One region of the Devosia sp. Root105 genome, then DNA from elsewhere that is predicted to be linked to it. Evidence: riboswitches for the same ligand, from Rfam matches in the RefSeq annotation. Region 1 holds a riboswitch; each other region holds the start of a gene.
What was found. A riboswitch is a leader RNA that binds a small molecule or an ion and turns the genes downstream of it on or off. The one in region 1 is predicted to bind cobalamin.
Positions count from the first base shown of each region.

Region 1 (9,856 bases):
CGCACGGTGTTCATGTGGGCGGCGATCGTTGCGATGCTGGGGCTGGCGCAGCGCTACCTCAACCGCAGCGGTCCCGTGCTGCGCTTCCTCACCGAGGCGGTGTTCCCGTACTACATCCTGCATCAGACCCTCATCGTGGCCGTAGGGTTCTGGGTCGGCGGCCTGCTGCTGCCGGTGGGACTGGAGGCCGGCATCATCACCGTCGCAACGGTTGTCGGTTGCGTGGTGCTGACCGAGGCGATCAAGCGCGTGCCACCGCTGCGCCCGCTGTTCGGGCTGGCGTGGCGGGCCGAAGCGATCCGGCCCGCGTCACAGGTCGTCGCCGCCAGTTAGGCCGCAGCCGCGATGGCACCCTCGAGGCTCCGGGTGATCGCCGCATGGTCGAGCGGCGATTCCCCGATCACCACCAGAGCGGTCCGACGCGCCTCGCCCGGCTTCCACGGCCGGTCGAAATAGGCGGAGACGCGCGGTCCAACCGCCTGGATGGCGAGACGGGCCGGGGCGCCGGGGAGTGCGGCAAAACCCTTGAGACGGAGCACGTCATGGGCGCGGATGGTCGCCTCGATGGTTTGGAGCAGATGATCCTTGCTGGTGACGCCGTCGAGGGTGACGGAGAAGGAATCGAAATCATCGTGCTCGTGGCCTTCGCCACCGTGCTCGAGCTCGTGATGGCTCTCGCGTCCGGCGAGGTTGTCTTCGGTCGAGAGCCCCATGCCGAGCAGCGCCGCGACATCGACATGGCCGTTGCGGGCGCGGACCACGCCGGTGCCCGGACGCATCTCGGCCTTGAGGTGGGCTTCGATGGTGTCGAGCTGGGCGTCGGTGACGAGGTCGGCCTTGTTGAGGATCACCATGTCGGCAGCGATCAGCTGATCCTCGAACAGCTCGCCGAGCGGCGTCTCGTGGTCGAGCATGGCGTCGGCGGAACGGAGCGCGTCGACCGCCTGTTCGTCATTGGCGAAGCGGCCTTCGCTGAGCGCCGCCGCGTCGGCGACGGTGACGACGCCGTCGATGGTCACCTCGGACTTGATCTCGGGCCAGTTGAAGGCGCGGATCAGCGGCTGCGGCAGCGCCAGGCCGGAGGTCTCGATGACGATGTGGTCGGGGCGATCCTCACGCTCGAGCAGCGCCTGCATGGTGGGGATGAACTCGTCGGCGACGGTGCAGCAGATGCAGCCATTGCTCAGCTCGATCATGTCCTCTTCGCGGCAGGTTTCATCACCGCAGCCGGCGAGGATTTCCTTGTCGACGCCGAGCTCGCCAAACTCGTTGATGATCAGCGCGATGCGTTTGCCCCTGGCATGGGCGAGGAGGTGCCGGACCAGGGTGGTCTTGCCGGCGCCGAGGAAGCCGGTGATGACGGTAACGGGGATCTTGCTCATGCGTGGGCACCTTTCAGGGCGAAGGCGGAAGACCTGGCGAGGCGCTCGTTGAGCCAGCCGAACAGCGGGCCGACGATCAGCCAGAACAGCGCGCCGGTGGCGAGGGTCGCCGCGGCGAAGCTGGTCGCGAGATTGGCGGGGACGGCGGTGGCGTGTTCACCGACCAGTTGCGGTGCGCCGATGACGTGCGGCGCGAGGATCAGCACGGCTGCAATGACGATGCCGGTCCAGTTGTGGAGCTTGGCGATGGCGAGGATGCCGGCGCCGGTGGCGAGCGCCGTGCCGACCCACCAGACCTGGCGGGCGACGAGATCTGCAGCGGGCATGCCGGGGAGTTCCGGCGGCAGGCCAAGGGCCGGGGCGAGCTGCAACGCGATGAAGCCACTGAGCCCCCAGATCACGCCATTGCGGGCGGTGATCTCGATGCCGGAAAGCACGGAGACGGCAGCGAGCACGAAGGCGAAGCCGATGCAGCCGAGGAGGTTGGCCAGCACGGTGTAGGCGATGCGCTCGGCGCCATCCTGCGGCGCCCAGGCGTCTTCGTCATGCTCGTGGGCCGGCGCGGCTTCGGCATGCTCATGCGCGGGCGTGCCGGCCTCGTGGCTGTGCTCGGCGACGGCCGGCGCCTCGGGGGCGGCGTTCTCGTAGACTTCGGCGGCGAGGATCAGCGGCGCGACGCGCCATTGCTGCACGGCGCTCATGGCCAAGCCGGCTGCGAGTCCGGCAAGGACCGCAGCGAAAAAGATTCGCTGGAAGAGTTTCATCGATGTCTCGTGTGCTTAGAGCTGAGTCAGCTCAATGGCAGGGGAAGCCAAGCGCATGGCGCGTATCGTGCGCGCCATTGTGGATCGCCATGTCACTGGCAAAACCGACGCCGCCGACGAGGACGAAGCCGATAAACAATGCCAGCACACCTGCGATGAGCCGTTGCGAGACAGAAAGACGGGCGACCGACGCCGTCTGGACCTGAGTATTCATAAGCCTGCACCCTCCGTGCGGATGAAAGTGGGCGTATCGCCCGAGCTCTTTCCGGGGGTCGCGTTTCGAACCGGAAAAGTCTGACAACTTTTCCTGAAACACTCCCGGACGCTGGCAGGTCTCCTGACTCGCGGGTCACCGTGGTCTCCGGCCTTCCCAACATCCCAAAGGATGGCAGTGGCATAGTCGGAGGCACTCGCCGCTTACAGTTGCGGGGGCAGCCACGGATTTGGTCCCTGATGGGTACGCCGCACCGTGTTCCCTTTTGATCCCCTCGCCCGAACGGGGTTGAGGAACCAACGTGGGGTTATCGTTACGCCGCAGGAGGGGGCGCGGTCAATCTTCCGCGGCAGCGGAATCGGGGTAGCCGACGGTGACGGTATCGACACGCGCATCGACCTTTTCGAGCAGCGGCTCGCTCGACGAGATCTGCATGTCGCCGGAGATGGCATCGACATTGAGGTCGGCCGGATAGTCGCCGACGGCGAAGCGGACGCTGACCGAGCAGCCACCCTCGGGCGGGGCGAGCTTGCCGCCCTCGAAGCTGGCGGCGCCACCATAATCCCAGAAGAAGCCGTAGAGCTGGAACGGCCCGCCATTCAGGGCTTCAACTTCCTTGACGGTCAGGCCCTGCTTGAGGCCACCCGGCGCGGTGTCACCCGGCGGCACGGTGAAGTAAGCGATGCGCTCGTGCTTTTCCTCGTCCCACCAGCCGAACTCGATGGTCTTGGCGGGATCGTTTGGGAAGATGGTGGTGGCGAGCACGGTAGAGCCCTCGGGGCCCGGGACATCACCAGTCACCACATTGTCCTTGCCGAAGGCTTCGATCAGCCGCGCCTCGGAACTGTCACCGGCGAACGGGCCCTCGCAGACGATGTCGGCAGCCAGGGCGGGCGCCGCCAACAGCAACAGGGGAAACAGGACCAGCGCACGCATTGTCGACCTCCGTTGACCCGCCGAATCTAGCTGAGCCAGGTGAGTCTGGGCAGGCCTTGCGGCGGAAGCTGGGCACGATCACCGGCCCGACTGCAGCCGTTCGGTCATCTGGTTCTGGATGGCGAGGACCTCCTCGATCACCTCGGTGAGGAGGCGCAGCTCGTCGAGGCTGCGCTTGCCCAGCGCTTCGGCGCCAGCGATCGCCATCGGGGCGTAGGCCTTCTCGATGACGGCGGTGGTGGCCTCGGCGAGTTCCACCAGCACCTTGCGCCGATCATGCGGATCGGGTTGGCGGCGGACGAAGTTGCGCGCCTCGAGCCGGTCAATCAGCGAGGTGACAGCGGCCGGGGTGAGGCGAGTGGCGCGAGCGATGGCGCTGGCGGTTTGCGGACCGCTGGTGAGGAAGCTGAGGCACAGGCGCTCGGCCGGGCCGAGCTTGAACATCGCTCCCACCTCCTCGTCATAGCGCTGCGTCGCTTCCTGCCAGCGCACGATCAGCGTGCCGAGCCGCTGGACCAGCTCCGCCTTCGCGTCGCTTGACGAATTTACTTCGATCATCTAACTATATGCTCATCGAATAATACGACGGACGCATGATATGCGGCGTCGCGCAGGTGAGGCAAGAATGAAAGCACGCATCGGTATCGTTGGCGCCGGCTCCGCTGGGCTCGGCCTGGCCCTGGCACTGGTCAGGCGCGGCTTCGCACCCGTTGTCTTCGAGAAGCGCAGCGAGAAACAGGTGATCGACGAGGGGATTTTCCTGACGCTGGCGCCCAACGGCATGAACGCGCTGCGCGGCTTTGGCCTCGCGGCGGAGGCGCTGCGGCACGGGGTCGAAACGCGCGCCATTGTCCTCCACAACGAACACGGCAGGGCGCTCGGCACGGTCGACTATGCCCGCCATGCGGCACAGTTCGGCGCGCCTTCAGTGACGATCCGGCGCGGCGCGCTGGGCGAAATCCTGTTGGCCGCGGCGCGGGCAGCCGGAGTGCCGATCCAGTTCGAGACGCCGGTAAGCGCGGTCGCCAACCTCGAGACCGAGGTGGCGGCGACGACCGCTGACGGCGTGACGCACAGTTTCGACGTGTTGGTGGGGGCAGATGGCCTCCGCTCCAATGTGCGCAGCCTCACCATGCCCGGGCTGCCGTCACCTGCCTATAACGGCCTGCTGGGGAGCGGTGGCATCGTCGATGTGCCGGATGTGGCGCCGACCGATGGGCGGATGCTGATGACCTTCGGGCGGCGGGCGTTCTTCGGCTACATCAAGGACCCGGGCGGGCCGGTCTACTGGTTCAACAGTTTTCCCGCCGACGAGCAGCAGGCGCAACTGATCGACCGCCAGGCGGCGACCGGGTATTTCGAGGCGCTGCATCGCACCGATCCCGCGGTCAACCGGCGGATCATCGCGGCTGCCGCGCCGCAGGTGAGCCGGATCTATCCCGATTACGACGTGCCGAGCCTGCCCTACTGGTCGAAGGGGCGGGTGATCCTGATCGGCGATGCGGCGCATGCGGTGACCCCGCATTCGGGCCAGGGCGCATCGATGGCGCTCGAGGACGCGCTGGTGCTGGCGGCCTGTCTCGAGGCGGAGGCGACGCCTGAAAACGCCTTTCGGCGTTTCGAGGCATTGCGGCGGGACCGGGTGGAGGCGGCGGTGCAGCTCGGCCGGCAGGGCGGCATGCCCAAGAAGGCACAGGGTTGGCTGGCGCGGCGGGTGCGCGATCTGGCGCTGCCGCTGTTCGTGCCGCTCGGCCAGCGTGGGCAGGAGCAGTTGTTCGCCTTTCGCGCCGACGATACACCACTGGTCCGGCCGAACTGAGCGGCCTTGCGGCCGCCACGGGGCCCGGCGATCAATGGGTCGAGCCAACTGATTCGACCCTGGTGCCCCCAATGCCTTTCACCTTCCAGACGGTGATGCCGATCCTCCTCTTGATCGGCTCCAATGTGTTCATGACCGTCGCCTGGTACGGGCACCTGAAATTCCCGCACATGGCGATGTGGGTGGCGGTGATGGTCAGCTGGGGCATCGCGCTGGTGGAATACTGGCTGGCGGTGCCCGCCAACCGGATCGGCTACGGCGCCTACACAGCGGCGGAGCTAAAGACCATCCAGGAGGTGATCAGCCTCACGGTGTTCGCCGGCTTCGCGGTATTCGTTCTGGGCGAGAAGCTCACCTGGAACCACGCCGTCGGCTTCGGGCTGATTTTCGCCGGGGCCTTCTTCATTTTCCGCGGGCCGCTGAAGTAGCCACCAGCGACTGGTGGGCGAAGACGCCCGCCCCTGCCCCGTCGGCGACCGCGAAGCTGATATTGTGCATGGGCCGCGCCGCATCGCCCGCGGCATAGACGCCGGGAATGCTGGTCTGCTGCAGGTGATCGACGAGGAAGAAATCGCCGGCCATTCCGGCCTTGGTTTCGCAGCCGAGCTGGAGGCCGAGGTTGCTGGCGAGCTGGATCGGCGCATGGACGAAGATGGCGTCGAGCGGCGTCGATCCGGCGGTGGTCACCACCGATTGCAGCACGCCATCGCGGTGATCGAAGCGCACCAGCGCCGCCTCGACCAGCTTCACCCGCATATCGGCGAGCGCCGCGCGGACGATCGGATCGACCGGGCCGCCATTGGCAAACAGCGTCAGGTCGCTGGTCCACTCCTGAAAGAAGCGAGCGCGGTCGAGGATATCGCCGTCGCGCAGCATCAGGCCGAGGCGACGATCGGCGACCTCGTAGCCGTGGCAATAGGGGCAATGCAGCACGGTCTTGCCCCAGCATTCGGCCATGCCGGGAATGCCGCTGGTATCGTCGGTGACGCCGTGGGCGATGATCAGCCGGCGCGCGGCCAGCTGCTGGTGTGAGGCGAGTTCGATGCTGAAGCCGTCGAGCGCACCTGACGCCGCAATGGCCTCGGCGTTGCGGAGCTCTACGGTGCCGTAGATTTCGAGCTGACGGCGAGCCTCGGCGAGCAGTTCGCCCGGCACGGCGCCATCGCGGCTGAGGAAACCATGCGAGTGTTCGGCGAAGCGATTGCGTGGCTTGCCGGTATCGAGCACCAGCACCTTGCGGCGGGCGCGACCCAGTTGGGTTGCGGCAGCAAGGCCGGCAAAGCCGCCGCCGATGATGATGACGTCGTACATGTTTGTTGTCCTGTTTCGAACGAGGAATGGTGGCGGCGGCGAGATGTTCCGCCGGGCCGGGATTTGCATCAGGCCGGCGACCAGGCCGGGAACGGATCGGGGAGGCGCTCCCAGGCCGATGGGGTGAAGGCGCGCGCCGGGATCAGGCAGTCATCGAGCGCCCGGCGCAGCGCCGCCTCATCCATCGGATCGGTGCCGATGAAGACCAGCTCCTGCCGGCGGTCGCCCCAGATGGGGTCGAGATAGGCCGACATCGCGGTTTCCCACTGCGGATCGTCGGGCCAGCGTTGCTGCGGCACGGCGGCCCACCAGAGCCCCCGTCGACTGGTCGAGACCAACTGGCCGGCCTGGCTCAGTTCACCGACATAATGCGGCCGGGTGGCGAGCCAGAAGAACCCCTTGGCGCGGATGACGCCAGGGTGCGCCCGGGCGACGAAGCCGTTGAACAACAGCGGGTTGAATGGCCGGCGCGCCCGGTAGACGAAGGAGCGGATGCCGTATTCGAGGGTTTCCGGAATGTGGTCGGCAAAGCCGTTCAGTTCCTTGAACCACAGCGGATGCTGCTCGGCGCGATCGAAGTTGAAGCGGCCGGTGCCGAGGATCTCGTCGATGGCGACGCGGCTGAAATCGGTCTCGATGACGCGCGCGCCGACGTTCAGCGAACGGATGATGCGGCGCGCCGCGGCGAGCGCCTCCGGCGTGGCGGTTGCGACCTTGTTCAATACGATGACGTCGGCGAACTCGATCTGGTCGACCAGCAGGTGGGCGAGGCTGCGCTCATCGTCGGGACCGAGGGTCTCGCCATGGGCGGAAAGCGGATCGGTGGAGCCGAACTGGGCGGCGAGGTTGGCGGCATCGACCACGGTGACCATGGTGTCGAGGTCGGTAATGTCGCTGAGGCTGTCACCCAGGGCATCGCGGAACTCGAAGGTGGCGGCGACCGGCAAGGGCTCGGAGATGCCGGTCGATTCGATGAGCAGGTAGTCGAAGCGGCCGGCTTCGGCCAGGGCACGGACTTCGCGCAACAGGTCGCCGCGCAGCGTGCAGCAGATGCAGCCGTTCGACATCTCGACCAGTTGCTCATCGGCCCGCGACAGCTCGGCGCCGCCCTCGCGCACCAGCGTCGCGTCGATATTCACCTCGCTCATGTCGTTGACGATGACGGCGACGCGGCGCCCCTCGCGATTGTTGAGGATGTGGTTGAGCAGCGTGGTCTTGCCGGCGCCCAGAAAGCCGGAGAGCACGGTGACGGGGAGACGTTTCATGACGTTTCGCTCGATGGGAGGGGCCCCCGCCTCGCGGCGGGGCGTGATGTATCACTCGTGCGTGTGGCCGGAGCCGCCGACGGCGACGATGTTGTAGGGGGCGCCGGCCACCGCGATGTCGCGGGCAAGCGCAAAGCTCTCGGCATCGACGAGGTGGATGGCGCCGGCCAGCGGATCGGTGACGGCGATGTGGTCGCCGGCGACAGCAAGCCGCGGCCGCGGCAGGCTCCACTCGCCATCCATCGAGTAGGGCTCGGTCAGCTGCAGCGTCTTGTCGATGGCGCCGGAGACGACATCGAGCCGGTGCAATGCGCCATCCTCGGTGAAGACATAGGCATATTTCACGCGCTCGGGGTCGATGGCGAAGTGGACGCGGCGGCTGGGCAGATCAACCAGGCGGAAGGGCTCGGCTGCCGAGGGGTCGATGATGGCAACGCGATCGGCGCCATAGTTGCCGAGCCAATACTGCATGGCGACACCGCCGAGCAGCGTGGTGGCTTTTCCCTCCGGCAGGCTGGCCGAATAAGGCAGCAGCTGCAGCTCCGGGCCGTCCTTGCTCGCCTTCACCAGCAAGAGGCCGGCAGCGCAGGCGATGGCGAGGGTGTCGCCGGAGCTGGCTTCGCCATGCAGGTCCGGGCAGGCATGGAGATCGCCGATGGTGGCGCCGTCGGCGCCATAGACATCGATGCCGACGGGAAGCGCCTTTGGGTCCTCGGCGCTGGGGCGCGAGATCAGCGTGTATTCGCCGAGCGGCGCGGCAACGCCATGGTGCGGGGCGGCAACCTTCAGGTCACGGGTCGCCGCATTGCCGGCAAGCCAGTCCGTCTCGGAGAGCAGGCGGGCGACACCTTCGCCATCGAAGAACAGCGCGATGTCGCCATGGTGCTCGACAAAGTGCACCGGCTTGTCGCCGGCGACGGCGGCATCGAGCAGTTTGGGCGCACTGACGTCGAGGTCGGCATGATCGCCGTGGTCGCCCAGCGCGATGCCGGAAGCGATGGCGGAGACACGGTCGGCCTCGCCCTGCACCGCATAGACGGCGGCCTTGCTCGGAGTGGTGTAGAGGCTTGCCGGGCTGCCGAGCTCGAAGCTGCCGGCGATCTGGTCGGTGCCGAGGTCAATGGCGGTGACGAGCGGCTTGGCGTGGTCGGCGACGAACAGCCGCCAGAAGGTGGCCTCTTCTTCGGCCCAAGCGGGGGTGGCGCAGAAGGACAGGGCCATGGCAGGCAGGATCAGGTGGTGCAGCAGGCGCGGCATCGGTAGTCTCCCAAGGTGAAATCGAGGTCGAGCGGAAGGGTTCGCGCGCCGGATGGCGCGCGGGCGGTCGGCGAAAAAGCGAGGGGATAGGGGCCGCCGGGTGGCGCGGCGCCCCCCCTCAGGCTACTGCGCGAGGCAGGCCTTGAGGCTGGTGGCGAGGTTCTCGATCAGCTGGCGATAGAGGCCCGGGCCTTCATCGAGGTTGGCGCCCTCGGGGTCGAGCACGCCTTGTTTGGCCGTGGTGCCCTCGGTGAGCACGGTAACGATGCGCGGGTCGAACACCGGCTCGGCGAAGACGCAGGCCGCGTCGAGTGTCTTCAGCTTCGCGCGGATCTCATTGATGCGGTCGGCGCCGGGGGCGATTTCGGGGCTGAGGGTGACCGAGCCGGCGACGTTCAGCCCGAAGCGCTTCTCGAAATACTGGTAGGCATCGTGGAAGACGACGAAGGGGCGATCCTTGATCGGGGCGAGGCTGGCCGCGGTCTCGGCGATCAGGGCGTCGAGGTCGGCGGTCTCCCTTGAGGCATTGGCGCGGTAAATGTCGGCATGCTCCGGATCGGCAGCGACGAGACTGTCGGCGATGGCCGCGACCATCACCTTGGCGTTGCCGGGATCGAGGAAGAAGTGCAGATCCTGCTCCTCGCCGTGCTCGTGCTCATGCGTCTCGCCGGCGGGCTCCGCCTCATCACCGTGCTCCGCTTCATCGTGATCGTGATGCTCGAAGGTGCCGGTCTCGCGCGGCGGCAACAGCTCGATGCCGGGAGCCTTGCTCAGCTCGACGATGGTGGCCTTGGGCGCCAGGGTGTCGATGGAATCCTCGAGGAAGAGCTCGAGGCCGTGACCGGTCCAGAACACCAGGTTGGCCGATTGCAACGCTTGCGCGTCGGAGGGCTTGAGGCTGTAGCTGT
Region 1 is NZ_LMCR01000003.1:102,437-112,292, reverse strand. It holds gene ASC68_RS06685 (acyltransferase family protein) at 1-333, shown strand, start outside; gene cobW (cobalamin biosynthesis protein CobW) at 330-1,382, opposite strand; gene ASC68_RS06675 (CbtA family protein) at 1,379-2,146, opposite strand; gene ASC68_RS06670 (CbtB-domain containing protein) at 2,178-2,360, opposite strand; cobalamin riboswitch at 2,456-2,676, opposite strand; gene ASC68_RS06665 (hypothetical protein) at 2,697-3,296, opposite strand; gene ASC68_RS06660 (MarR family transcriptional regulator) at 3,375-3,854, opposite strand; gene ASC68_RS06655 (FAD-dependent monooxygenase) at 3,922-5,115, shown strand; gene ASC68_RS06650 (DMT family protein) at 5,187-5,543, shown strand; gene ASC68_RS06645 (NAD(P)/FAD-dependent oxidoreductase) at 5,518-6,426, opposite strand; gene ASC68_RS06640 (GTP-binding protein) at 6,495-7,691, opposite strand; gene ASC68_RS06635 (metallochaperone AztD) at 7,743-8,948, opposite strand; gene ASC68_RS06630 (zinc ABC transporter substrate-binding protein) at 9,072-9,856, opposite strand, start outside.

Region 2 (9,856 bases), on a different contig from region 1:
GACCTCAGCTATCTCTGCGCCGGCATCAACCACGTCGCCTTCTACCTGAAGTTCGGCAAGGTGCGGCCCGATGGCGCCTTCGAGGATCTCTATCCGCGCCTCAAGGCTATCGCCCAGCACGGCCCGATCCCCGACGACGACCGAGTGCGTTTCGACCTGCTGAAGCGGGTCGGCCACTTCGTTACCGAGTCGAGCGTCCACTTCTCCGAATACAACTCGTGGTTTCTGAAGCGCGGCCGGCCGGACCTGCTGGACCAGTACAACCTGCGCATCCGCGAATATCTCTACCGCTGCGAAGAGCAGATCGCCGACTGGCACCAGCTGCGCCGCGACCTCGAGGGCGATGCACCGCTCGAGGTCGAGCAATCCAACGAGTATGCCGCCGGCATCATCCGCTCACTCACCACCGGCGAGCCCGGGCTGATCTACGGCAATGTCCCCAATCGCGGGCTGATCGAGAACCTGCCCGATGACGCGGTGGTGGAAGTGCCCTGCCATGTCGACCGCAATGGCATCCAGCCCACCCGTATCGGCCGCATCCCCGATCACCTGGCCTCGATCATGCAGCTCTCGATCAACGTGCAGCGCCAGACCGTCGCGGCGGCCGTGACCGGCAAGCGCGAGCACATCTACCACGCCGCCATGCTCGACCCGCACACCGCGGCCGAACTATCGCTGGATGAGATCTGGAGCCTGGTCGACCGGCTGATCGAAGCGCATGGCAACTGGCTGCCGGCTTATCGGTAGCGGGAGGCGAGGCCGGTGCGGGCTGCCCCCCCACCCCTGTCCCCTCCCCGCAAGGGGGAGGGAGACCAAAACGCCGGCATCAGTGAGTGCGTCTCCCTCCCCATTCCGGGAACGCTATTGCGTCCCCTAGGGGGGAGGGGACAGGGGGGTCAGCTCGCACCAGCCCTCGCCAGTCTCCCACTTCACACTCGTCGGCGTCAGCGGCTGGCGCGAAGCACCCGGTTATGGTCCACATCGATCGCGACGGCACCGACCTGCCGGAACTCAACAGCTGGAGGGCGCCCGTGCCTCGCCATTCTCACTCGCCCTCCCAGGCCATTATCGTTGGCATTGACGGTGGCGGCAGCAAGACGCTGATCGCCAGCGCCGACCGCGGGGGACAGCTGATCAGCCTGGAACGGGGCCGCGGCACCAGCCCGCTCGAAAGCCCGGGCTGGCGCGAGGCGCTGGCCGAACTGGCCCGGCCGTTTGCCGGCGCGTCGGGATTGGCCGGCGTCGCGGCAGCCCTGCCGGCCTATGGCGAAGTCGAGGCGGCGTCGACGGCCCAGCGGCAGGCGATCGGCGAGCTGTTCGGCGCAGCGCCGCAGCGCCTGCTCAACGATGTCGACGCCGCCAACATCGGCGCTTTCGCCGGTGGGCCGGGCATCCTGATCCTCGCCGGCACCGGCTCGATGGCCTGGGCGCGAGACCCGGCGGGAAACTCGCACCGCACCGGTGGCTGGGGCGAGGTCATCGGCGACGAAGGCAGCGGCTACTGGATCGGCAACCGGGTGCTTGGAGCGATCAGCAAGGCACTCGATGAGCGTGCCGCCCCCACCGCACTGGTCGACGCGGTGTTCGATCGGCTCGGCCTCGCGTCCGCCGACGGGCTGAACGATCTGGTAGGCTGGGCCTCGCGGCTGGGCGAAGCGCGCATGCAGATCGCCGCGCTGGCGCCGCTCGCCCTCGCTCTCGCCGAACAGGGCGATCCGACCGCCGGCGCCATCGTCGATGCAGCGGCCGCCGAGCTCGCCTTGCACGTACGAACGCTGGAGCGACGGCTCGCCGCGCCGACAATGGCCTGGAGCTTTGCCGGCGGGCTGTTCGCCAGCCCGGCGCTCCGGCGAGCCGTCACCAGGCATGTCGGCCGGCCACCATCCCTGCCCCGCCTTCCCCCCGTCGGCGGCGCGCTGCTGGCCGCCGCCCAACACCTGGGCTGGCCGATCGACGAGGGCTGGATCGATACGCTTGCGGGCTCGCTCGGCGAGTTGTCGGGGAGCTGAGGATTGGCAGTCGGCGCACCCTCCCCCGCAAGCGGGAGCGGTGCGCCGACTGCTAGCACTACGCGATCTTCCGCCGATAAGCCGCCATGGCGAACAGGTACGCCACCACCAGGATCCCCACGCACCAGACGAGCGCGATCCAGATGTCGGCGCCGACCGGTTGCTGGGTGAGCAAGTCACGGATGGCGTTGACGATCGAGGTGACCGGCTGGTGCTCGGCGAAGGCGCGCACCGGGCCGGGCATGGTCTCGGTGGGAACGAAGGCCGAGCTGACGAAGGGCAGGAACAGCAGCGGATAGGAGAAGGCGCTGGCGCCGTCAGGGGTTTTGGCGGTGAGGCCGGGGATCACCGCGATCCAGGTCAAGGCCAGGGTGAACAGCATCAGGATGCCGCCCACCGCCAGCCAGTCCGGCACCCCTGCCCCCGAGCGAAACCCCATCAGCAGGGCGACCAGCACCACCACGACGAGCGAAATCATGTTGGCGACCAGCGAGGTCAGGACATGCGCCCAGAGCACCGATGAGCGGGCGATCGGCATCGACTGGAAGCGCTCGAAAATGCCGCTCTTCATGTCGAGGAACAGCCGGAACGCGGTGTAGGCGATGCCCGAGGCCACGGTGATCAGGAGGATGCCGGGCAAAAGGTAGCTGACATAGGACTCGGTACCGGTGTTGATGGCGCCGCCGAACACATAGACGAACAGCAGCATGAACATGATCGGCATGATCGTGGTGGTGATGATGGTGTCGAGGCTGCGGGTGATGTGGCGCAGCGAGCGGCCCAAGAGGATGACGGTATCGCCGACAAAGTGCCTGGTCATTGCAGTTGTCCTTCGCGGTTGGTGCCGGGGCGCTGGTGAGCGCCCGTTCCGACCAGGGCGAGGAAGACATCCTCGAGCGTCGGCTGTTTCTCGACATATTCGATGGTGGCGGTCGGCAGCAGTTTCTTGAGCTGAGCCAACGTGCCGTTCACGAGGATCCGGCCCTCGTGCAGGATGGCGATGCGGTCGGCGAGCTGCTCGGCCTCATCGAGATACTGGGTGGTGAGCAGCACCGTGGTGCCGTTGCGGGCGAGTTCCTTGATCGCCTGCCACACCTCGAGGCGCGCCTCGGGGTCAAGCCCAGTGGTCGGCTCGTCGAGGAAGATCACCGGCGGATTGCCGATCAGGCTCATGGCGATGTCGAGCCGGCGGCGCATGCCGCCCGAATAGGTCGAGACCTTGCGGCCCGCCGCCTCGCTGAGCGAGAACCGGCGGAGCAGTTGGTCGGCGACGCCGCCGGGATCCCTGAGGTGCCGCAGCCGGGCCACCAGCACGAGGTTCTCGCGGCCGGAGAGGATTTCGTCGACCGCCGCGAACTGCCCGGTGAGGCTGATGCAATCGCGCACCCGCGCCGCCCGCGTTGCCACATCGAAACCGTTGACCGCGGCAGTACCTCCGTCGGCCTTGAGCAGCGTCGAGAGGATCTTGACCAGCGTGGTCTTGCCGGCGCCGTTCGAACCGAGCAGGGCAAAGATGCTGCCCCGCTCCACCTCGAGATCCACCCCACGCAGCACCTCGAGTTTTTGGTAAGACTTCGTCAGGCCCCGCACATGGATTGCGGGGCTCAGAACCTGGTCGGTTCGCATCTTGTCTATCCGTTCTGGCTGGTTACGACTTGTCGCCGGCGGCGCTGTCGATGGCGCTGATCAGCCGCTGCCGTTCCCGGGCGCGCCAGTCGCCTTCCGCATAATTGCGGATGAAGGCTTCGATGAATTCGATCGGGTCGTCCCCGACGATGTCGCGGATCGGCGTCTGATTGGCGGCGCTCTGTTCGAACAGGTCGGCAAGGTTTTCGAACAGCGAGGCCGCCGCGTCGGCCTCGACCACCCCACCCGCCACCATCAGGTAGCGCTCGAACGCATCGACCGCGCTGCGATACGGCTCGGGCAGTTTCTTGACGCGCGCCTTGTACTCGCGCCAACGCTTCTTTTCGCCGATCACTTTGGCGGCGAGCTTGGCAATGGACATCACTTGTCTCCTTGGTTGAGCTGGCTGAGGCGATCCGAGAGGAAGCTCCAGGTCCTCCAGAACTCTTCGAGATATTCGCGGCCCTGAGCGTTGAGCGAGTACACCTTGCGCGGTGGCCCTTTCTCGGACGGCACCTTCTCGACATCGACGAAACCACGCTGTTCGATGCGGACCAGCAGCGCGTAGACGGTACCTTCGGCGATGTCGGCAAAACCCTGATCCCGCAACCAGGCGGTGATCTCGTAGCCATAGGCGGCCCGCATCGAGAGGATGGCGAGCACGATCCCCTCCAGCGTTCCCTTCAGCATCTCCGTCATCTGTTTGCCCACCGGGGCACCTCGTGCTAGTCTGCGTTACTGACTACCGGTAGATAGTATCGCTGAGTAGCAGAGTCAAGACCCGCCGATCGGCGTGGCTGAGGACATTCGGTGAGGTCGCCAGCAGCGGCGCCTCACAACGCGACTGGCTCTCCGGCGCAGGCGCATTGGCGGCAAGTCAGAGTCGTGCCCCACCCACCGGGTCATTCCCGCGAAAGCGGGAACCTCTGTTTTCTTGGCCTTTGCACGATCGCAAAACGGAGTTCCCCGCTTTCGCGGGGATGACACCGAGTTTGGGGGACTTGCAGAGCGTCGTGCGGTTGCGCAGGCAAGCCCAAGCATCTCAGGATGGGTCCCGGCCTTCGCCCATATGCGTTAAGTTTAGGCGATTTCCACTGCTCTTATGCGGCGCCCATCGGCGAGCTTGCCACCCGGCAGCGCCCCAAACTCGGTGGGCGCGGTCGTAACTTAGCGCCTATGGGCGAAGGCCGGGATGACGTGGCGCGAACGGGGTGGCCGCGGCGATGACACCACGGCGGCCTTCCACAGCTCCCTGCTACAGCCTTGCCCAGATCATCATGGCAACCAGCCCTGCTGTCGTTCCCGTGACAATCGCAAGGAAGACGGTGGCGTAAAGCCACCACCGATCTCTCGGTTCTCGGTCCATTTCCGCTATGACGGCCCCCAAAGCCCAGTGAGGCAGGTGTCGCTTGCCGACGACGCCTGCAGGTCCCTTCCGCGGCGCGAACGCGGGGACAACGCTCATAGCTTAGCGCCTGGCGCCTGTAGTTTTGCTGACAGGATGGGCGCTTATGCGCCTATTTGCGCAGGCAGTCACAATCGCGGCGGGATGGAGATCAGCAGCCCAAGCGTGACGCCGATGCCGGCCGCTGTCACCATGAGGACAAAAAAGGCCGCGAGGACTGCCCACCATGAAAGCTTCGGTTCCATCCCTGCCCGATACCACAGCGCGGCTGACAACTACCTGATCGGCAGGCCGGCCTGCCTGCGCCAGGGTGGCACCTGGGATGGGGGCGCCTGCGGCAGCGCCCCCCTCACTTTACGCCCACGCCCGAGGACTAAGCCCGCAGCTGCCGGGCTGTCTCCACGAGGTTCTGCAGCGATGCCTCGACCTCCGGCCAGTTGCGGGTCTTGAGGCCGCAATCCGGGTTGACCCAGAGCTGTTCGCCCGGGATGCCCTCCGCGGCCTTGCGCAGCAGCGCCAGCATCTCCGGCTGGCTCGGCACGCGGGGCGCGTGGATGTCCCAGACGCCGGGGCCGATCTCGTTGGGGTAGCGGAAATCGCGGAACGCTTCGAGCAGCTCCATGGCCGAGCGCGAGGTCTCGATCGAGATCACGTCGGCATCCATCTCGGCGATCGAGGGCATGATGTCGTTGAACTCGGCGTAGCACATATGGGTGTGCACCTGCGTCGCGTCGGCGACGGCCGAAGCGGTGATGCGGAAGCAATCGACCGCCCACCGGAGGTATTCCTGCCAGTCGCTGCGGCGCAGCGGCAGGCCTTCGCGCAGCGCCGGCTCGTCGATCTGGATGATGCCGATGCCGGCCGCTTCGAGGTCGAGCACCTCGTCGCGGATGGCGAGCGCAATCTGCCGGCACGTCTCGGCGCGCGGTTGGTCGACGCGCACAAAGCTCCACTGCAGGATGGTGACCGGGCCGGTGAGCATGCCCTTCATCGGCTTGTCGGTGAGCGAGGCCGCATAGGCCGACCAGCGCACCGTCATGGCCTGGGGCCGCGACACGTCACCGTAGATCACCGGCGGCTTGACGCAGCGCGAACCATAGGATTGCACCCAGCCGTTTTTGGTGAAAGCGAAGCCGTCGAGCTGCTCGCCAAAGTACTCCACCATGTCGTTGCGCTCGAATTCGCCATGCACCAGCACGTCGAGGCCGATCCGTTCCTGGATGCGCACTGCCCGCTCGGTCTCTGCCTCGAGGAACCGTTGATAGGCAGCCGCGTCGATCTGCCCGTGCTTGAACGCGGCACGTTGCTCGCGCACTTCCTGCGTCTGCGGAAACGAGCCGATCGTGGTGGTCGGGAAGGCCGGCAGGCCGAAGCGCCGGCGCTGCGCCGCGCGGCGGACATTGAACGGACTGGCGCGATTGAGCCGCAGGCTGGCAGCCGCCCTGCCCTTCACCTCCGCGCGGTGGATGCGTGGCGACTGCCGATGCGACAGGGCCGCGGCGGCGCTCGCTTCGAAGGCGGCCCTCGCGGCTGCCGGGCCCTTCTGCATGGCGCGGGTCAGCGCCGACACCTCGCCCAGCTTCTGGGTGGCGAAAGCCAGCCACGACCGTAGCTCGGGGTCGAGCTCGGTTTCTGCCTCGAGATCCACCGGGCTGTGCAGCAGCGAACAGGACGGGGCAACTTCGAGGCGGTCGGGGCCGACGCTGTCCCACGCCTTGTTGACCAGCGCCAGTTGCCGGTCGAGATCGGCCCTCCAGATGTTGCGGCCATCGACGACGCCGACCGACAGCACTTTATCCGCCGGCAGGGCCTTCAGCACCCCGGCGAGTTGCTCGGGGGCGCGAACCAGATCGATATGGAGCCCCGCCACATGCAGCCCGACGGCGAGCTCGGTATTGTCGCCGAGCGCGCCGAAATAGCTGGTGAGCATGATCCGCGGCGCCACCGGCTGCAGCACCTCATAGGCACGGCGGAGCGCCGCCCGTTGCACCACGCTGAGGTCGAGCGCCAGGATCGGCTCGTCGATCTGCACCCACTCAGCGCCAATCGCCTTCAGCGTGCCGAGCAGTTCGGCATAGACCGGCAGCACGCCGTCGAGCAGGGTCAGCGGGTCGAGCCCGTCATCCTTGGGCTTGCCGAGGCTCAGCCAGGTGACCGGACCGACCAGCACCGGCCGCGTCTCGATGCCGAGCGCCCTCGCCTCGAGCACCTCGTCGACCGCTTTGCTCGAGGCAAGGCGGAACTGCTGGCCGCGATGCAGCTCCGGCACGATGTAGTGGTAGTTGGTGTCGAACCACTTGGTCATCTCCATCGCCGGCGCCGCGGCCGTGCCGCGCGCCATGGCGAAATAGCGCTCCGTCGGGTCGGCGATGGCCTCGAACCGTGGCGGGATGGCGCCGAGTGCCGCGGTCATATCGAGCACGTGGTCGTAAAAGCTGAAATCGTTGGACGGGATCACCTCGATGCCGGCGTCGCGCTGCAACTGCCAATGGCGGGCGCGCAGCGCCTGGCCGGAGGCGTCGAGGGCCTCTGCATCGATCGCCCCCTTCCAGTAGGCTTCGAGGGATTTCTTCAATTCGCGATGGAGGCCGATACGGGGAAAGCCGAGATTGGCTGAACGGGTCATGGGGTTTCCGATGCGTGAACGAGCCCGGCGCCGAAAGGCGCGGGCAAAAAAGCTGATCAGGATGGAGCCGGTCGCCGGAGCGTTTTCAGGAAAAGTTGTGAGACTTTTCCGGTTCGAAAGCGCGACAACGAAAGGCCGCCGGTTCAGCGACGCATTCGGAAGTGGTGACGATGGTTCGTCATGGTCTGGTCCTCTCGCCGATCCGCCCGATCGACTGCAAGTGCACAATCACTTCCACGGTAGGTCTCCTGGCTCGCGAGGATCCTGAACGCTCGCCTTCCCGGCTTCTCGCCAGTGGCTCGTTGAGCGCCCATCACCGCCTACAGTTGCGGGGGCAGCTCCGGACTTGGGGACCACCCCGTACCGGATTCCCTGTTATCCCCTTGCGGGGACCATGGACGGGGTGAGGTTGCCGCAGGGATGGGGCGCTGTCAACGGGACATAAAGATTTCTTTATATCCCGCCCATCACAGCAAGCTGGCCGCCCGGCGGATTCTGTCGCAACCCATTGACGCGAATCCCGAACAGGCACACTACATCTAGTGTGTCGTGGTCACTCGGTTCGCAAGGACGGGTGATAATAGGGAAGCCGGTGCGGGCAATTGCTCCAGTCCGGCGCTGCCCCCGCAACTGTGATAGCCGGCGCTGCCGGCCAGCCAGATACCTGCCACGACAGGTTAGTTCGTCCACGGGCGGGGTGCACCGGTTGGCCGCGAAAACGCCTGGGCCGATGCGCCTGTGCGCCGTTTCGCGACCTCGGAAAGCCCCGCTGCCACTCACGGGGTTACTTGAGGCACATGTCCACTTCAGAGATCGTCCATTCCGACACCGGCCGCCCGGTCGTCGTCACCTCACCTGAGCCGCAGGCGGCCAATGCGCCGGGCTTCTCGCTGCTGAAGCGCAATGGCGGCACCGTGCCGTTCGATCAGAGCAAGATTGCCGTGGCGCTGACCAAGGCGTTCCTGGCGGTCGAAGGCAACAAGGCGGCGGCCTCGCGCCGGGTGCACGAGATCGTCGAGCAACTGACCGGCGAAGTGGTGGCGGCTTTGGTCCGCCGGGCCAAGGACGGCCGGGTGTTCCACATCGAGGATGTGCAGGATCAGGTCGAGCTGGCGCTGATGCGCGGCGAACACCAGAAGGTCGCCCGGGCCTATGTGCTCTACCGCGAGGAGCACGCCAAGGCCCGCGCCGACAAGGCGGTGGCGCCGGCCGCGTCCCCCGCGATCCGCATGGCCGATGGCGCGCCGCTCGACGAAGCGCGCCTCACCACCGTTATCGCCGAATCCTCTGCCGGCCTCGACGGCGTGGTCGCCGAGACCATCCTCACCGAGACCCGCCGCAACCTCTATGACGGCATTTCGACCGAGGAGCTGGCGCTGGCGCCGATCCTCGCCACCCGCACCCTGGTCGAGACCGAGCCCAATTACGCCTATGTCTCGGCGCGCCTGCTCAACGACAAGCTGCGCCGTGAAGCGCTGAGCTTTCTCGCCGGGCGCCCCGACCAGGCGACGCAGGGCGAGATGGCGGCCCGCTATGCCGAGTACTTCCCGGCCTATCTCGAACGCGGCATCGGGCTCGAACTGATCGACCCCGAACTCGGCCGCTTCGACATCGCCCGCATCGCCGCGGCGCTGCGGCCGGAGCGCGACCAGCAGTTCCAGTATCTGGGGCTGCAGACGCTCTACGACCGCTATTTCCTCCATGCCGCCGGCACGGTGTTCGAGCTGCCGCAGGCGTTTTTCATGCGCGTCGCCATGGGGCTCGCGGTGCGCGAGATCGACCGCGAAGCCCGCGCCATCGAATTCTACAACCTGCTGTCGAGCTTCGACTTCATGGCCTCGACCCCGACCCTGTTCAACTCGGGGACGCTCAGGCCGCAGCTTTCGAGCTGTTTCCTCACCACCGTCGCCGACGATCTCGACGGCATCTTCAAGGCCGTGAAGGACAACGCGCTGCTCGCCAAATATTCCGGCGGGCTCGGCAATGACTGGACCCCGGTGCGGGGGCTCGGCGCCCATATCAAGGGCACCAATGGCGAGAGCCAGGGCGTTGTGCCGTTCCTCAAGGTGGCCAACGACACCTCCATCGCCGTGAACCAGGGCGGCAAGCGCAAGGGCGCGGTCTGCGCCTATCTCGAGACCTGGCACGTCGACATCGAGGAGTTCCTCGATTTGCGGAAGAACACCGGCG
Region 2 is NZ_LMCR01000018.1:159,776-169,631, forward strand. It holds gene ASC68_RS21065 (alpha-glucosidase/alpha-galactosidase) at 1-747, shown strand, start outside; gene ASC68_RS21070 (BadF/BadG/BcrA/BcrD ATPase family protein) at 972-2,009, shown strand; gene ASC68_RS21075 (ABC transporter permease) at 2,068-2,829, opposite strand; gene ASC68_RS21080 (ABC transporter ATP-binding protein) at 2,826-3,635, opposite strand; gene ASC68_RS21085 (DUF1048 domain-containing protein) at 3,658-4,017, opposite strand; gene ASC68_RS21090 (PadR family transcriptional regulator) at 4,017-4,334, opposite strand; gene metE (5-methyltetrahydropteroyltriglutamate--homocysteine S-methyltransferase) at 5,414-7,666, opposite strand; cobalamin riboswitch at 7,887-8,078, opposite strand; cobalamin riboswitch at 8,200-8,353, shown strand; gene ASC68_RS21105 (ribonucleoside-diphosphate reductase subunit alpha) at 8,464-9,856, shown strand, end outside.
Region 2: linked by a shared signal. The riboswitch ahead of ASC68_RS21105 (ribonucleoside-diphosphate reductase subunit alpha) and the one ahead of ASC68_RS06670 (CbtB-domain containing protein) in region 1 are both predicted to bind cobalamin.

Region 3 (9,856 bases), on a different contig from region 1:
GCTGCGACTTGCCTTCGAGGCGGCGTTGCTTCGAGCCGAGGGTAGGGCGGGTCGGGCGCCGGGGTTTTGGCGGGACCAGGGCCTCGCGCAGGATGGCGACGAGGCGGTCGATGGCGTCGTCGCGATTCATCGGCTGGCTGCGCAGGCGGTTGGCGGTGATGACGATGACGCCCTCGGTGGTGAGCCGGCTGCCGGCGAGAACGGCGGCGCGGTGCTTCAGCGGCTCGGGCAGGGAGGGGGAACCCATCAGGTCGAAGCGGAGCTGCGCCGCGCTCGACACCTTGTTGACGTTCTGGCCGCCCGGGCCGGGGCTGCGGATATAGTCGATCGAAATCTCCGACAGCGGGAGATGCACGGCGCCGCCGATGTGGAGAGAGTCGGGAATGGGGGAGGGCTCCGCAGGTTGGAGGCGGAGGTTAGCACGGACGCCTGAGCGTGTGGCCACCCCCACCCTTGATCCCTCCCCACAAGGGGGAGGGAGAAGCAGAACTGAGATCGTGCCGTTAGCGCCTCCCTCCCCTTGTGGGGAGGGCCGGGGTGGGGGTGGCCACACGCTCGAACTAGTCCGCGTCCAGCACCGAGCCGCAGGTGAGGTTCATGATGGCGCCTGATATCGCGGTGGCGCGGTCGGAGGCGGCGAAGGCGGCGGCGCTGGCGACTTCGGCGAGGGTAGGCATGCGGCCGAGAATGGTGCCGGCTGTCATGTAGGCCTTGATCTCGCGAACCAGCTCGGCGTGCTCTGGGGCGGAGGGCCAGGTCTCCGGGATGGCTTCGGAGCGGAGGCAGACAACGCGAACCCCTTTGGGGCCGAGTTCGGCGGCGAGGGTGCGCGACAGCGCTTCGATGGCGGTGCAGGCGATGCCGAAGCCGCCGGCGCTGTGCTCCATCTGGTCGCGGCCCGAGAGGTGGGCGCCGGTGGACGACAGGGTGAGAATGACGCCGGAGCCCTGCTTGACCATATGGCGGGCGGCGGCGAGGCCGGTGAACAGGTGCGTGCGGACGCCGGCAGTGATCGGGGTGAGCACGTCCGCGCTGTTCATGTCGATGAGGCGCGTGCCCTGCAGGTGGCCGAAGATCGAGATGGCATTGAAGGTGATGTCGATGCGGCCGGCTTTGGCGGCGATGGCATCGGCATGGGCGCCAACCGCGGCTTCGTCGAGGGCATCGACTTCGGCGGCCTCCGCCTCGCCGCCCGCGGCGTTGATGGCGTCGGCGACGGCCTGGACTTTGGCGAGTGTGCGGCCGGCGAGGAACAGGCGGGCGCCATCGGCAGCGAACTGCCGGGCGGTGGCGGAGCCGATCCTGCCGGCGGCACCGTGGATGATGGCGGTCTTGTTGGCGAGCATGGGAGGCCTTTCCGGTTGAGAGGCTGGTGCGTGCTGACCCCCACCCCTGTGAGGGAGACCAAAACACAATGTCCGTGCGGGCGTCTCCCTCCCCCTTGCGGGGAGGGATCAAGGGTGGGGGTGCACAGCCACCGGCGCTGGTGATGAGGTCATGTCAGCTGTTGCAGCTGGATGCCCTTGGCCAAGGCCGCGGCGTATTGCTCTTCCTTATTGAAGAGCGAGTTCCAGCCGCCGACATGGCTGTCGCGCGAGGCGACGGAGGTGAAGGGGGTCTGGTGGAAATGCTGGGTGGTGCGGCCGGCGCGTTCCTCGAACTGCACCGTGATGGTGGTCGGCACGGTTTCGCCGGCCCCTTCGTCCCAGGCGAAGCTGAGGACGATGCGCTTATGCGGCTCGATCTCGAGATACTCGCCACCCGACCAGCTCTTGGGGAACATCGACGAGGTCATGCCGACCCGCCAGGCGCCGCCGGGGCGGAAGTCGGAGCTGAGGTCGGTGACGGTGAAGCCTTCCGGGCCCCACCAGCGGATCATGTGCTGGGGTTCCTGCCACATGCGCCAGACGATCGACAGCGGCGCATCGAAACTGCGGGTGATGAACAGCTCGTCGTCGCGCAGCTTCAGGGCCTCAGTGCGCATTTCAGTTCTTTGAGCCATTGTCATCTCCCTTGGTGATCTCGTCGAGATAGGCGCCCATCTTGTCGAAGCTGCCTTCCCAGAACATGCGGTAGCGGGCGAGCCAGCCATCGACTTCTTGCAGCCGGGCGGTTTCGAGTTTGCAGGGCCGCCACTGCGCCTCGCGGCCGCGGCTGATCAGGCCGGCGGTTTCGAGCACCTTCAAATGCCGCGACACGGCCTGCAGCGTAATGTCGAATGGTTCGGCCAGCTCGTTGACCGTCGCCTCGCCTTGGCTCAGCCGGGCCAGCAGGGCCCGGCGGGTCGGATCGGCGAGGGCCGACAACGTGGTGCTGAGCGGGTCGGTGGCGGAGTACATATTCAACACTTTCGTTGATTAACGTTTGTGTTGAATATGCCCTCCGTTGTCGGCTGTCAAGCGGCGCCGCGGCGGCGGCGGAGCAGCAGGATGAAGAAGCCGCCACCGACCAGCCCGGTGATGATGCCGATCGGCAGATCCTGCGGCGGGATGATGGTGCGGGCCAGCATATCGGCGAGAACGAGGAAGATGGCGCCGAGCAGAGCCGACAGCGGCAGCACCCGGCGATAGTCGCCGCCGACCACCAGGCGGACGATGTGCGGGATCATCAGCCCGACAAAAGCGATGACGCCGGAGAAGGCCACGGCGGCGCCGGTCAGCAGGGCCGAGACGATGAACACCAGCATGCGGAAGCGCCCGGCCGGGATGCCGAGCGTGGTGGCGCTTTCGTCGCCGAGAGTCATGGCGTTGAGGTGGCGCGCGTTGGCGATGAGGTAAGCGCCGCAGGCGAGGAGCGCGACGAGCGGGTAGGGCAGTTGCGCCCAGGTTGAGAGCCCGAGGCCGCCGAGCATCCAGAAGATCACGGTGTGGGCGGCGCGCGGATCGCCGAGAAAGATGGCGAGGCTGCCGCCGGAGGTGATGATGAAGCTGACGGCGACGCCGGCGAGGATCAGCCTGCTGGCATCGGTGGAGCGGGTGAGATTGGCGACGCTGACCACGATGGCGGTGCTCAGGAGCGCGCCGCCGAAGGCGAAGAGCGGCACGGTGGCGAGGCCGAGGAACATGCCGGTATGCAGCAGCACGATGATGGCGCCAAGCGCCGCGCCCGAGGAAATGCCGAGCAGGTGCGGATCGGCGAGCGGGTTGCGAGTCACCGATTGCAGCGCCGCGCCGACCAGCGCCAGGCTGGCGCCGACGGCGGCGCCGAGGATGACGCGGGGCAGGCGGACCTCCCAGACGATGTTGTCACGACCGGCCGACCAGCTGACCTCGACGCTGCCGGGGGCGAGATGGTGGGCGACGACCGACCACACGGTATCGAGCGGAATGGCGATGGCGCCGACGCTGACGGCGACCAGCGCGGTGACGAGGAGCAGCGCGGCGAGCGCCAGCACCAGCGCCGGGGTGGCGTGGACGAGGGCGTGGCGCGGGCCGGAGAGGTGGCGGTGGGACATGGGGGCTTGCTTGCTAACTTGGACCGCCGGCGCGGGCCGACCCCCACCCCTGTCCCCTCCCCCTCAAACAGGGGGAGGGAGACGCTGTCCTCGATATCTGTGGGAGGGTCTCCCTCCCCCTTGCGGGGAGGGGACAGGGGCGGGGTCAGCCCGCGCCGGCTTCGCCTACTCCGCGAACGCCGCCGCCAGGTGCTTGATCGCCGCGATGTTGCGCGGGCCCGGGGTGGCCTCGACATATTGAAGCGTAACGAAGCGGTTATGCCTTACCGCCGGAATGTCCTTGAAGGCCGGGTTGTTGCGCATGAAGTCGGCCTTCTGCTCGGCGGTGACTTCGCCGTAGTTGATGATGACGATGACGTCGGGGTTGCGCTCGATCACCGGCTCCCAGCCGATCTCGACCCAGCTCGAGTTCACGTCGTCCATGATGTTGGCGCCGCCGGCGGCTTCGATCAGTGCGGTGGGGATGGCGTAGCGGCCCGCAGTGAAGGGCTTTTCCTCGCCCGAGTCATAGATGAAGACCTTTGGCGGGGTGTCGCGCCTGGGTAGCGTCGCGGTGAAGGCGGCGAGCTCGGACTGGTAACCGGCAACCAGCGCTTCGGCGCGTTCGGAGACGCCGAAGATTTTTCCCAGATTGAGCAGGTCGACATAGAGGTCGTCGATCGCGGCCTTGGGCTTGTCCATGATGTGGATGCAGCTTTCGGTCAGCTCGTAGACCTTGATGCCGAAGGCACCGAGGGTCTCCGGGGTGATTTCGCCGCCGACCTTCATGCCGTAGTTCCAGCCGGCGAAATAGAAGTCGGCATCGGCGCCGAGCAGCACTTCCTTGGTGGGATAGTCAGGCGACAGCTCGGGCAGTTCGGCGACGCCGGCGCGCAGCGTTTCGTCGAGCGTCTTCCATTCCGACACTCCGGTATAGCCGGCCATCGAGCCGGTGAGGCCGAGGGCCAGCATCATTTCGGTGAGGTTGACGTCGTTGGAGACGGCGCGGCTCGGGGCGGCCTCAAAGGTAACGTCACGGTTACAGCTTTTGACGGTGACCGGGAAGCCGGAGGCGAAGGCGCTGGTCGCGGCGAGCGCGACAAGCGGGGCGGCGAGGAGGCTGAGGCGCATGGAATTCTCCCTTAGCGGCGCGGGTCGAGATGGAAGGAAAAGCGGGGGCGGCCGGTAGCCGGATGGCTGTCGATGGCGGTCTCGACGGCAAAGGTCTCCCGGATGGCCTGAGGCGTCAGCGTCTCCAGCGGCGGGCCGAGCGCCGCCTGCCGGCCATCGGCGATGACCAGCACGCGATCGGCATGGGCCGAGGCGAGCGCCAGGTCGTGCAGCGAGACGATGATGGTGGTGGGTAGCGCCGCCAGCAGCGCCAGCACCTCAAGCTGATGGCGGATATCGAGGTGGTTGGTGGGCTCGTCGAGGATCAGCAGATCCGGTTTCTGCACCAGGGCGCGGGCAAGCATGACGCGCTGCTTCTCGCCGCCAGAAAGCGAGGCAAAATCGCGGGCAGCCAGCGGCGCGAGGCCGAGCAGATCGAGGGCGGCTTCGACTGACGCGTAACCGCGCGGTGACCCATCATGCTGATGCGGGGTGAGGCCGAGCTCGATGATTTCGGCGACGCTGAGACCGAAATCCGAGGCCGGCTCCTGCAGCACGGTGGCGATGCGGCGGGCGGTGGCGCGGGGCGGCAGCGACCAGAGGTCGGCGCCATCGAGGCGGACCGTACCGGCGGTGGGGCGGTGGTAGCGGTAGAGGCAGCGCAGCAGGCTGGATTTGCCGGCACCGTTGGGGCCGACCAGCGCCAGCATCTCGCCGGGCGCGACGACAAAGCTCAGATCGCGGACGATCGGGACGCGATGCGACGGCCCCCAGCTCAGGCCTTCGACCGAGAGGGCGGCCGGGCTAGAGCCGACCAGGGATCGGGCAAGCTCCATGGGAGGCCTCCGCGCATAGGCGAGGGCTGACGGGCGAACCGATCAAAATGCGAGCTGCGATGCGTAGTCGTAGCGCCATCGACGTTCCCCTCGGCACACCCCGGCCGGGTTACAGTGAGCTGTCGAGGCAGGTCTCCTGGCTCGCGGGTCACAGCGCCTCCGAACCTTCCCAACCCGTCGGGTCAGTGGTGTCTACGGAAGAGCTCGCCGCTTACAGTTGCGGGGGCAGCCACGGTTTTGCGCCCTGATGGGTACGTCGCACCGTGTTCCCTTTTAATCCCCGTTGGCTTGGCGGCCGCCGAGGAACCTTGAACGGGCGCATAGAGCGTGGACTCGGGGGCGATGTCAATTGGCAGGGAGGTGGTCTCAGAGCATGGCGCTCCGGCGGTGCAGTGATCGCCTTCTCCCCTTGTGGGAGAAGGTGCCCGAAGGGCGGATGAGGGGTTCTCTCCGCGGGCTCCGTCGCTCGTCGCCTACGCTCCGATCGCGCTACACTTCGTTGCGCGGACCCCTCATCCGGCGCTGCGCGCCACCTTCTCCCACAAGGGGAGAAGGCAAGAGGGTGGCCATCGCTGACATGCGTGCATTGGCACTGCCGGGAAGTGGCAATCCAAAAGGGATCGCGGACCCGACACCGTGCGGCGGGCCGGGTCCGCGTCGTGAGGGAGGGGAGGCGCCCCGCCTCACGGGCTATCGAGCGTCGCAGCCCGATGGGAGAAATGAACTGAGATGTGCCCCCTCAGTGCCACCGACTCGGCAGCTTAGGAGCAGTGCATCACAGCCCAGCTGACAGAGCGCTGAACGTCGGTTGCAGAAATGGTTCAGAAACCGCATCCGACCGTCCGTTCCCCGGCAAGGCGATTGTGCGGGCAAAAAAAGCTCACGAACCCAGCGATCGGCGCAAAGCCATCAGTCGACATTGTATATTGAATTAGTAGGCTAAAGTCTCATTGCCGAGCATGGAGCGCGGCACCGGGGACCGATGTCGAAATGACCACCGAGGACAGACAGCTCAAACTCGGCGCCTTCATTATGGCGACCGGGCATCATATCGCGGCGTGGCGGCACCCGGATTCGGACGCCGACGCCGGACACAGCATCGACCACTATCGCGGCCTCGCCGAGACGGCCGAGCGCGGCAAGTTCGACCTGGTGTTCGTTGCTGATAGTCCCGCTGGCTGGGATGGCGACAAGGATGCCGAGACGCGCAGCCGGGTCAGCCATTCGGCGCATTTCGAGCCGGTGACGCTGTGGTCGGCGCTGTCGCAGGTGACCGAGCGGATCGGCTTCGTCGCCACCGCGTCGACCACCTATGAGGATCCCTATCTCCTCGCCCGCAAATTCGCCTCGCTCGACCATATCTCGAAAGGCCGCGCCGCCTGGAATGTGGTGACGACCGGCGCCGACGTGTCGAAGAACTTCTCGATTGCTGGCCATCCGGCGCATGCCAACCGCTACGAGCGGGCCGAGGAAGTCGTCGATCTGGTGCTCGACCTGTGGGATTCCTACGAGGATGATGCGCTGATCCGCGACAAAGCGAGCGGGATCTTTCTCGACCCTGACAAGGTCCACAAGGTCAATCACCACGGCAAGTTCTTCGATGTCGCCGGGCCGTTGAACGTCGCCCGCTCGCCGCAGGGCAGGCCGGTGGTGGTGCAGGCCGGCGCCTCGGAGCCGGGTCGCGAACTGGCGGCGCGCACCGCCGAGGTGATCTTCACCGCCAACCAGACGCTGGAAGATGCGCAGGAGTTCTATTCCGACATCAAGGGGCGGCTCGCCAAATTCGGCCGCCGGCCGGAACAACTGCTGATCATGCCGGGCATCTTCGCGGTGCTGGGTGGGACGGAGAAAGAGGCGCAGGAGAACTACGAGTTCATCCAGTCGCTGGTGCACCCGACGATCGCCTGGTCGATCCTCAAGCAATATTATGTCGGGGTCGACCTGTCGGGCTACTCGCTCGACGACAAGGCGCCGCCGCTGCCAACCAATACCGAACTCAACAAGAGCCGGCTGAAGCTGGTGTCGGACCTCGCGGCGCGCGGGCTCAGCCTGCGAGAACTCTATTTGTCACTGGCCACGGCGCGCGGCCACCGGACGGTGGTCGGGACGCCCGAGCAGGTGGCCGACGCCATCGGCGAGTGGTTCCACGGCGGGGCGGCTGACGGCTTCAACATCATGCCACCGGTGCTGCCCACCGGGCTCACCGACTTCGTCGACCAGGTGGTGCCGGTGCTGCAGCGGCGCGGCTGGTTCCGCACCGAATATGAAGGCGCGACGCTCAGGGAAAATCTCGGGCTCGCGCGGCCGGTCAATCGTTTCGTCGAACGCGCTGCGGCGCAGAGCCAGAGGAGCGCCTGATGGCCGGGCTGAATATTGTCGGATTTGCCGGCAGCTCGTCGCGACCGTCGCGGACGCGCAACCTCGTGGAAGCGATCGCCGAAGCGGCGGCGCAGCGTTCGGGAGCCAAGGTCTCGATCTTCGATCTGCAGGAGATCCAGCCCTCGCTGGGCTCGACCCTCGATCCGCGCTCGGCGCCGGCCGATCTCGCGCAGCTGATCGCAACGATCACCGCCGCGGACGCGCTGGTCGTTGGTTCGCCGATTTACAAAGGCACCTATACCGGGCTGTTCAAGCACCTGTTCGACCTGATCGAGCCCAAGGCGCTGAAGGGCAAGCCGATCGTGCTCTCGGCAACCGGCGGCAGCGAGCGGCACGCGCTGGCGATCGACCATGGGCTGAGGCCGCTATTCGCGTTCTTTTCGGCCGATATCATCGCCACCGGCATCTATGCCAGCGAGCCGGATTTCGCCGACTACCAGCCGCATAGCCCCGGCCTGCTGAAGGGGATCGAACGGGCGGCCGAGGAACTCGACTGGCGGCTGCGGGGCAAGCGCGTCGAGGCGGCCGAGCCGCAGCGCGCCATCGCCTGATTTCAACCTGTTTCTGATGGAGACGACGATGATCGATCGCAGATCGACACTGAAGCTATTCGCCGCGGCGTCGGCGCTGAGCCTCGTGCCAGGCGTGGCACGGGCCGAGGATACGGCCAGGGAATTCCGCATCGGCTGGCAGAAGGGCGGGGTCTTTGCGCTCGCCAAATCGTCGGGGGCGCTCGACAAGCGGCTCGAGGCGCGCGGCGTCAAGATCACCTGGTCCGAGTTCACCTCGGGGCCGCCGCTGCTCGAGGCGCTGGGCGCCAACGCGATCGATTTCGGCTCGACCGGCGACATCCCGCCGCTGTTCGCCCAGGCGGCGGGTGGCGACCTGGTCTATGTGGCGGCCAGCAAGAGCAGCGTCGCCGGCTCGGCCATTCTCGTCAAAAAGGACTCGCCGATCCAGTCGATCGCCGACCTGAAGGGCAAGAAGGTGGCGTTCAAGCGTGGCTCCAGTGCGCATAATTTTGCAGTCAAGGCGCTGCGCACGGTCGGGCTGACGCCGGCCGATGTCGAGGCGCTGGATCTGGGGCCGCCGGATGCGGCGCCGGCCTTCGCCAGCAACCAGATCGATGCCTGGATCATCTGGGACCCCTATTATGCGATCGCCGAACAGGCGCCGGATACGCGCGTGCTGGTGACGACCGAAGGCATCGTCGACTCCTGGGGCTACTACCTGGCCAATGGCGGCTACGCCAAGGAGAACCCGACCATCCTCGCCGAGGTGATCGACGAGCTAGCGAGGGTGGGGAAGGCCGCGCAGGCCAATATCGAGGCCACGGTCGGCGAGATCTCGGCGGTGACCGGGGTGCCCGAACCGATCCAGAAGATCGCGCTGACCCGCAAGGGTGCCGACCTCGGCGCCATCCAACCGCTCGACGACAGCATCCTCACTTACCAGCAGGCTCTGGCCGACGAATTCTTCGGGCTGGGGATCCTGCCCAGGAAGCTCTCGATCGCCGAGGTCTTCTGGCACGCGCCGGAGCTCTAGAGCATTCCGCCGTTTCGCTGAAACGACGAAATGCCTGAGGCCTTTGATTTGTCGCGCTTTCAGGGAGACGCGAAATGACGCTGGTTGCCGAGCTTCCCAAACCGGCCGCCTTGCCGGGCGGGCCAAACCTGCGCCAGGCGGGACGGTGGATTTCGTCCCGGCTGAGCGGCGCGCTGCCGCTGCTGCTGCCGGTGGCCATCGTCGTCGCCTGGCAGACGGCATCGAGCCTGGGACTGATCGGCAACCGGCTGATGCCGGCGCCGCTCGATGTGCTCAGGGCCTTCTGGGACAAGACGGTTTCGGGCGAGCTCGGGGTCAATATCGCGGTCAGCGCGCAGCGAGCGCTGTCGGGGCTGTTCGTCGGCGGCTCGATCGGCTTCCTCCTGGGGATCGCCAACGGTGTTTCCAGCCTGTCGCACCGGCTGACCGACACGACGCTGCAGATGATCCGCACCATTCCCAACCTGGCGCTGATCCCGCTGGTGATCCTGTGGTTCGGCATCGGCGAAGAGGCGAAGCTGTTCCTCACCTCGCTCGGGGTGTTCTTCCCGAT
Region 3 is NZ_LMCR01000015.1:270,365-280,220, reverse strand. It holds gene arfB (alternative ribosome rescue aminoacyl-tRNA hydrolase ArfB) at 1-445, opposite strand, end outside; gene ASC68_RS14685 (SDR family oxidoreductase) at 561-1,346, opposite strand; gene ASC68_RS14680 (SRPBCC domain-containing protein) at 1,496-2,002, opposite strand; gene ASC68_RS14675 (metalloregulator ArsR/SmtB family transcription factor) at 1,986-2,339, opposite strand; gene ASC68_RS14670 (iron ABC transporter permease) at 2,396-3,454, opposite strand; gene ASC68_RS14665 (ABC transporter substrate-binding protein) at 3,620-4,564, opposite strand; gene ASC68_RS14660 (ABC transporter ATP-binding protein) at 4,576-5,379, opposite strand; cobalamin riboswitch at 5,488-5,705, opposite strand; gene ASC68_RS14655 (LLM class flavin-dependent oxidoreductase) at 6,370-7,737, shown strand; gene ASC68_RS14650 (NAD(P)H-dependent oxidoreductase) at 7,737-8,309, shown strand; gene ASC68_RS14645 (aliphatic sulfonate ABC transporter substrate-binding protein) at 8,338-9,303, shown strand; gene ASC68_RS14640 (ABC transporter permease subunit) at 9,378-9,856, shown strand, end outside.
Region 3: linked by a shared signal. The riboswitch ahead of ASC68_RS14660 (ABC transporter ATP-binding protein) and the one ahead of ASC68_RS06670 (CbtB-domain containing protein) in region 1 are both predicted to bind cobalamin.